DNA from 2 places in the Rhodococcus sp. NPDC019050 genome. Region 1 is predicted to be linked to the other one. Evidence: riboswitches for the same ligand, from Rfam matches in the RefSeq annotation. Region 1 holds a riboswitch; the other holds the start of a gene.

Region 1 (3,400 bases):
CAGCGCGGCCGGCGCCACGCGGCAACGGCTCGTATCTCCGCGATGTCCGGTGCGGAACCGGGGACGTCGGCGAGCACCTCCAGCAGCAGTCGCCGGTCGCGGACGGCGGTCGTGGACTTCACTTCGTCGGACAGCGCGGCTATCGGCTTGTCGCTCTGGTCGCGCCGGCCGGCCATCCACGGCCGACGGGCCATGCCCAGCCACGCCCCCGCCAGAACCGCCCAGCGGTGCGCGGTGGGGGCGGTGAGCCACGCGTCGGCCGAGGTGGTGGGAGCCCAGTGGTCGTCGATGTCCCCGGGGGGAGGCGGGTCGGGGATTCCGCGGGCGAGAAGCCCGGCGGCCGAGAGCACCTCGACGAGCAGCGCGGCATGTTGATCTTCGATACCGACCGTCTTCGCCAGGCGGTGGAGTTCCCGCACTCCCAGCCCTCCGGCCTTGAGGACGGGCGCGGGTTGGTCGCCCAGGGCCGAGAGCAGATCCTCACAATGACGGAGGAGTTCGAGCGCGGCACCGGCAGCGGTGGCGTTGACGTCCGCGAGGGCGCGCACGGCCTTGGGCGCGCGGGGTGCGGTCAGCGACCCGGGATCGAACGGCGCGTCCCCGCGGATCGCCTGACCCACGCGGTGGGGCAGTTCCACGGTCTCGTCGTCGATGCGGATGAGTAGTCCCGCAGCGAGAAGCTTCTGGACGGGCCTGTCCTCGGGGGTGCCCGGAGCAGCATCACGGGTGCGCCCCACCGGCGAAGTGCGGGCCAGAGTGTCGAGGATCCCGCGCTGTGCGGGCTCCAGTTCGTCGAGCATGGCCTCGAGTTCTTCCCGCGACGGCAGGTCGACGTCGCCGGTGCGTCCGATCCGCCACGGAACGGTGTCCACCGCGGCGGGGACGAGCCGAAGGCTTTCGGCGGGTCCCCACACGAGCAACAGCCCACGGAGCTTGCCCAGGATCCGGTCGGTCGCCTTGACGGGGATGCGTCCGTCGAGCACCTCGAGCAGGTCGGTGCGGGACACGGCCGCGTCGACCGCGCCGAGACCGGCGAGCGCGGCGATGATGCCGAAGTCTGCGGTGGTCAGGTCGTCGGCGGCCCGGAAGACCGACGCGCGTTGCTGCGCGCGGCTCGCCAGGACGGCCATCGTCGCAGGTGGCGGGACGACGAGGTCGGGCCGCGCGTGCAGGGCAGCGGCCAGTTCGGTGTCGCGTCGGCCCGACAACCAGAGGGCGAGGGAGTCCGGTGCGGTGTCGGGCGCGGGGGTGGTCGAGGTCATCCGTTTCAGATTAGAGACCTGAGGTGGCCCACCACGAACTCACCTGCCAAAATGGGCGGCATGGCTACCTCTTCGAAGAAACAGTACGTCGACCGCGGATGGCCGGAGCTGGCGGACGGAGACCATGCGGTCACCGAACTGTCCTCCACGCGCACCGGCCCGCTCTCGCCCTACGGCGAGGACATGCACTTCCCTCTGCCGGTCGAGGACCTGCCCTACACGCATCCCCGCACGGTCATCAACCGCTGATTCTTCGTCGTGCCCGGCCCCGGAAGGGGCCGGGCGTATCGACGGTGGACGCTTCGTTCACCTTCACGGCACAGCAAAGAGCCCCGCACCGGCATCGGTGCGGGGCTCTTTGCTGTGCCGTGAAGAACTACTGAGGAAGAACGGCGCGGACGGCGTCGAGGACGCTCGGATCGAGCTGGATGCCGGCATCCTGGAGGGCTTCGACGCCCTGCTCGAAGCCGGCGATGATGTTCTGGGCCTCGGGGGGCAGTGCGGCGGTCTCGGGAAGCTGCGGCACCGCGTTGCTGACGCTCGGGGCAGCGGGCGTGGACGGCGTGCTCGGGGTCGCGTCGACAGCGCGCTGGGTAGCGGCGCTGGACAGGCCCAGGCTCGAGGAGCAGGACGGCCATGCGCCCCATCCCTGGCCGGCGAGGACGCGCTCGGCAACAGCGATCTGCTGCTCGCGGCTGGCCTGCTCTGCGGTGGGGGCGTATTCGTTGCCGCCGTACGCGTTCCAGGTGCTGGGGGAGAACTGCAGGCCACCGTGGTAGCCATTGCCGGTGTTGATGGCCCAGTTGCCGCCGGACTCGCACTGTGCGAGGCGGTCCCAGTCCGAATCGGGTGCTGCCGCAGCGGTGCCGCCGAAGGCGACGCCGGTGACACCGAGGACTGCGCCGGTCAGCGCGAACTTCGCGACGGTACGACCGGTGTTGGAGGGCTTGCGATGGCGTCCGCTCATGATCGGGATTTCCTCTCCGTACGCACCTACGAGGTCAGCTGTCGGGTTCGGGCTGAAGAGGTAGCCCGGCCGTCGCGTTCCGTCGGTGACGGATCGCATGCTCCTGGGAGCGGTACGGCTTCACCCCTAGGACCGGCGCTGGCGTCGGTCCGGGCCTCCTGGAAATCGTTCGGCGAACCGGGCGATTCCCTGGGAGACCGGTTGGGTCCCCCGTTTCCTGTCCCCGTGGATCTTTCGTCGGGACCTCCGAATCCGCGGGACAGGAATTTGGCGCGGCGGATTCGGACCGGCCGAACCAGGCGGTTCGACCGGTCATGACCGTAACGGTTCGACGGTCGAGTGTCACCATTTGATAACGCGCGACTATTCGGCCGGGACTCCGGGTATCAGGGGCGGGAGGCATGCGAAGGCGCAGGTAGTCGCGTGCGTTATGACTCAATCCTCTATCGAGGCCGGTTTGTTACTGCGCCGTGATGTGACTAAGGTCACAGGTACTGGGGACGTGCGTCCACCGAAACGATTTCCCGGCCGAGGGGCATCAGAGAGATCGGGACCATCTTCAGGTTGGCGATTGCCAGAGGAATGCCGATGATCGTGATCGCCATGGCGATCGCGGTGGTGATGTGGGCGAGCGCCAGCCAGATACCCGCCACCAGAATCCAGATGACGTTCCCGATCAGCGACGCGGCGCCCGCACCGGGCTTCTCGACGGTCGTTTTGCCGAACGGCCACAGCGCATAGACACCGATCCGGAACGACGCGATCCCGAACGGGATCGTGATGATGAGGATGCAGCAGATCACGCCGGCCAGAAAGTAGCCGAGCGCGAGCCACAAGCCACCGAAGACCAGCCAGATGATGTTGAGCAGGACCCTCATGTATTCCTACCGTCCCGGGCGCGGCGGCCCGACTTCAGGGCGAATGCGACAGCCAGGGCGAATCCGAGCGGCCACGCGAGCGTGAGCAGATACAGCAGCAGACCGGGCGTCCCGTCCGTCAGCGCGGGGACCAGGAAGATGGCCACGACCGCGACGACACCGACGACGAAACACGCAACGGCGGCCTTGAGGAGGCCGTTGCCGGGAGCTTTGGAGGAAGCGGAGGAAGAATTACCCACGCCGTCCACGGTAGTCCTCTGCAAAAGGAACCGGGCAAATGACTCGGGGTACAC
Region 2 (3,400 bases), on a different contig from region 1:
GGTGGGCGGCGACCTCTGCCGCGGCGGCGCGTGCGGAGAACGGCCCGATGGCGTCGGTGGCGGGCGTCCGGCTCACCGAGAAGCGGGGGAAGGTTTCTTCGGTGAGCACGATCCACCAGCCGCGCATCGGATATTTCGAACGCCGGTTGTAGGGCGGCGCGTGCGCGGCCAGTAGCCGGAGTTCGCGAACCCCGGCTTCGAGGCCGTGGGCACACTCGACGTGGTCGATACGAGTGGTGACCGCGACCATTTCGCGCAGTCGCGGGCGGGTTTCCGACCCGGTGAAATAGGAGCGGACCCGACGGTGGAGGTCGACGGCGGTGCCGACGTAGAGCACCTCGTCGGACGGTCCTCGAAATATATAGACGCCTGGCCGTCGGGGGAGATGCGCCGCCAGCGTGCGCTTGGCCCGCTGTTCGCTGGTGACGGCGGGGATGTAGTCGCGGAGTTCGGTGAGACTGTGGACGCCGAGATTGCCGACGCGCTCGATGAGCGCGTGCAGGACGTCCACGGTGGCGCGGGCGTCGTCGAGTGCGCGGTGGGTGGGCTGCGTCGAGACGCGGAAGAGTTGCGCGAGCGCCGACAGCTTCACCGAGGGTGCTTCGTCGCGGCCCAGGACGCGACGGGCCAGTTTGACGGTGCACACCACCGGGAAGCGCGGCCACGCCACGCCGCAGCGCGCGGTTGCGGCCTTGAGGAATCCGACGTCGAACCCGGCGTTGTGGGCGACGAGCACCGATCCTGCGGCGAACTCGAGGAACGCCGGCAGGACTTCCTCGATCTTCGGTGCGGCGTACACCATCGCGGTCGTGATGCCGGTGAGCTGCACGATGTGCGGCGGAATCGCTCGTCCGGGATCGATCAGGGTCGCGAACTCGCCCAGCACTTCACCGCCGCGGATCTTGACCGCGCCGATCTCCGTGATCGCGTCGTCACCTGCCCTGCCGCCCGTGGTTTCCAGGTCGACGACGACGAACGTGGTGTCTCGGAGGGGGGTGTCCAATTCGTCGAAACCGAGCTGCACTCCGGGCCCGGATTCGGTGAATCGTGGCGGCGACGTCATGCGCGTGAGCCTAGGAATCGGCACCGACAGAGCTGGCGACGGATCCGAACGGTGCTGCGACCGCACCGAGTCCGGTCCGGAGCTCACCTGGGAAAACGCGGAGGTGGCAGATGGCGTTGGGCGATCGAGACGAGCGTCACACGGTGTTTCCGGTTTGGGATCCGAGTCGGCCGGGGGCACCGAAACATACCGGTAGGCCTGCCGGTCGGCGGTGCGCTGGGCAGGCGTGGCATTCGGGTGCGGTGAGGGCCCGGAAAAGCCGACGACCAGCGAAGGCGTCGGCGGAGGCGCGGCGGGTGTGGGGTGCGCCGGCGAACCCGCGAGCTGGGCTCGGAGCAAAAGCAAACTCCTCGTTATGTAGCCGTTACCGAACTTGATCAAATTCGACGAATTAGGCCGCAAAACGAGCGAATCGGACAAAATAGCCTGGGAGCGCTCGACTTCTCCGTTGCCGTTTCGTAATCTTCTCGAGACCAAGCGGAGAGTTTTCCGGCCCACCCCCGGTGTCGGAGCCGCTCGGTAACCGCCTAATCGGACGCTCCAGTACGGAGTATCCGAGCCGGGGACCCACTAAGTATCTGGGGTGAATCCCTTCCGCCGCTCGCGGCGAAGGGTAGGGCTGACTTCCGGCCCGAACCCGTCAGCTAACTCGGTCGGCGGGTGAACGGAAGAATGGAGCACCCCCCTCGTGGTTTCGCAGAACAACAAGCGCACCGTTCGGCGCGCGCTCGTCGCCGGAGCCATCGCGCTCGGCGCAGTGACCGTCTCCGCCGGCCCCGCCGCGGCAGACACCGTGAACATCCCCGGCGTCGGTTCCTTCGACCTGCCCGCCGGCGTGACCCTGCCGCCCGAGGTCGCCAACCTCATCCCCCAGCAGCCGGGCGCTGCCCCCGCACCGGCGGCGTACAACGCCCCGTTCACCTCGGTCGGCCAGCGTGCGGCCGATGCCGCCCAGAGCAAGATCGGCTCGCCCTACGTCTACGGTGCAGCCGGCCCGAGCTCGTTCGACTGCTCCGGTCTCGTGCAGTGGGCCTACCAGCAGGCCGGACTGAACGTTCCCCGCACCAGCTACGACCAGGCCGTCGCCGGCCAGGCCGTGAGCCTCAACGCTCTGCAGCCGGGCGACGTCGTGTCGTTCTACGGCGGCAGCCACACCGGTATCTACATCGGTGGCGGCAACATCGTCCATGCCTCCACCTCGAGCCAGCCGGTGAAGATCGCACCGCTCGACTCGATGCCGGTCGACGGCGCACGCCGCTTCTGATCGCAGGTTCGACAGCTCGTGAGGGTGGGTCCGGCTCCGGCCGGACCCACCCTCACGTCGGTCTTCCTGTCCGTTACCACCGGGTAGACACAAACGTATGCCGTTCCGTAACCTCGTCGAGACCTTTCGAAAGGATGCGCCTTCGTGGTTTCCGGTAGGACGAAGCAGTCAGTTCGTGCATTTTTGGCGGTAGCGGTCCTGATCGCGCTCGCCATCTCCATCCCACCCGCAGGAGCCGACCCGGCGGGCGACAGCCCCACGGCGAAGCTCGAACATCTCGCGGACCTGTCACGCCGGTCCGAACAGACCACCGAGGCGCTCCACAATGCCGGGCTCGACCTGGAGGCGAAGATCGCCGACCAGCAGGCCACCGAGACGGTCGCCGCCGAGGATCGCTCCGCGCTCGATCTGGCGAGGGCCGAGGTCGCGCGGTTCAAGCCGACCGTCGACAAACTCGCGCAGGCGAACTACCGGGGCGCCCGCACCAACCGTCTCTTCGCCCTCATGGTCAGCGATTCACCGCAGCAGATGCTCGACCAGATGGTGCTGCTCGACGTGCTGGGTGCGCAGACCGCACGCGACGTCGAGGGATTCAAGGTCGCGACTGCCGCAGCCGCCGAAGTCGCAGCCGCCTCGCAGCGCTCGGCGGACGCCGCCGCGCGCGCGGCCGAAGAGGCACAGGCCCTCCGCGACGATCTGCAGCGGCGGAAGTCGGAACTCGAAAGCGAGATCGCCGGCGTTCTCGACGCGTTCGACGCGCTGAGCGACGAGGAGAAGGCAATCCTCGCGGGCACTCCCTTCCCTCCCGGCCTCGACGCCGACAAGATCCTTCAGCACCTCGTTCCGGGCACCGGCGGGGGAGCGTTGCGCGCCGCCCTGACCCGGATCGGTGACCCGTACGTGTGGGGTGCGACCGGACCGAACCAGTTCGACTGCTCGGGTCTCGTCGTCTGGGCCTACAAGCAGGTGGGCAAGACCCTGCCGCGCTCGAGTCAGGCCCAGGCACAGGGCGGCATCCCCGTCTCGCGCGACAACCTTCAGCCCGGCGACGTGGTGATCTTCTACGACGACGC

The links. Region 1 has a riboswitch for cyclic di-AMP ahead of AC0B44_RS02315 (transglycosylase family protein). Riboswitches for the same ligand answer to the same signal wherever they lie in the genome.
Region 2: linked by a shared signal. The riboswitch ahead of AC0B44_RS18975 (C40 family peptidase) and the one ahead of AC0B44_RS02315 (transglycosylase family protein) in region 1 are both predicted to bind cyclic di-AMP.

What each region holds. Positions count from the first base shown of each region.
Region 1 is NZ_JBVOON010000001.1:478,651-482,050, reverse strand. Features, by position in the region: gene AC0B44_RS02325 (helicase-associated domain-containing protein) at 1-1,262, opposite strand, end outside; gene AC0B44_RS02320 (hypothetical protein) at 1,323-1,511, shown strand; gene AC0B44_RS02315 (transglycosylase family protein) at 1,639-2,229, opposite strand; cyclic di-AMP (ydaO/yuaA leader) riboswitch at 2,237-2,467, opposite strand; gene AC0B44_RS02310 (YccF domain-containing protein) at 2,715-3,107, opposite strand; gene AC0B44_RS02305 (hypothetical protein) at 3,104-3,346, opposite strand.
Region 2 is NZ_JBVOON010000021.1:73,786-77,185, reverse strand. Features, by position in the region: gene AC0B44_RS18980 (DEDD exonuclease domain-containing protein) at 1-1,063, opposite strand, end outside; cyclic di-AMP (ydaO/yuaA leader) riboswitch at 1,578-1,738, shown strand; gene AC0B44_RS18975 (C40 family peptidase) at 1,752-2,327, shown strand; gene AC0B44_RS18970 (C40 family peptidase) at 2,472-3,400, shown strand, end outside.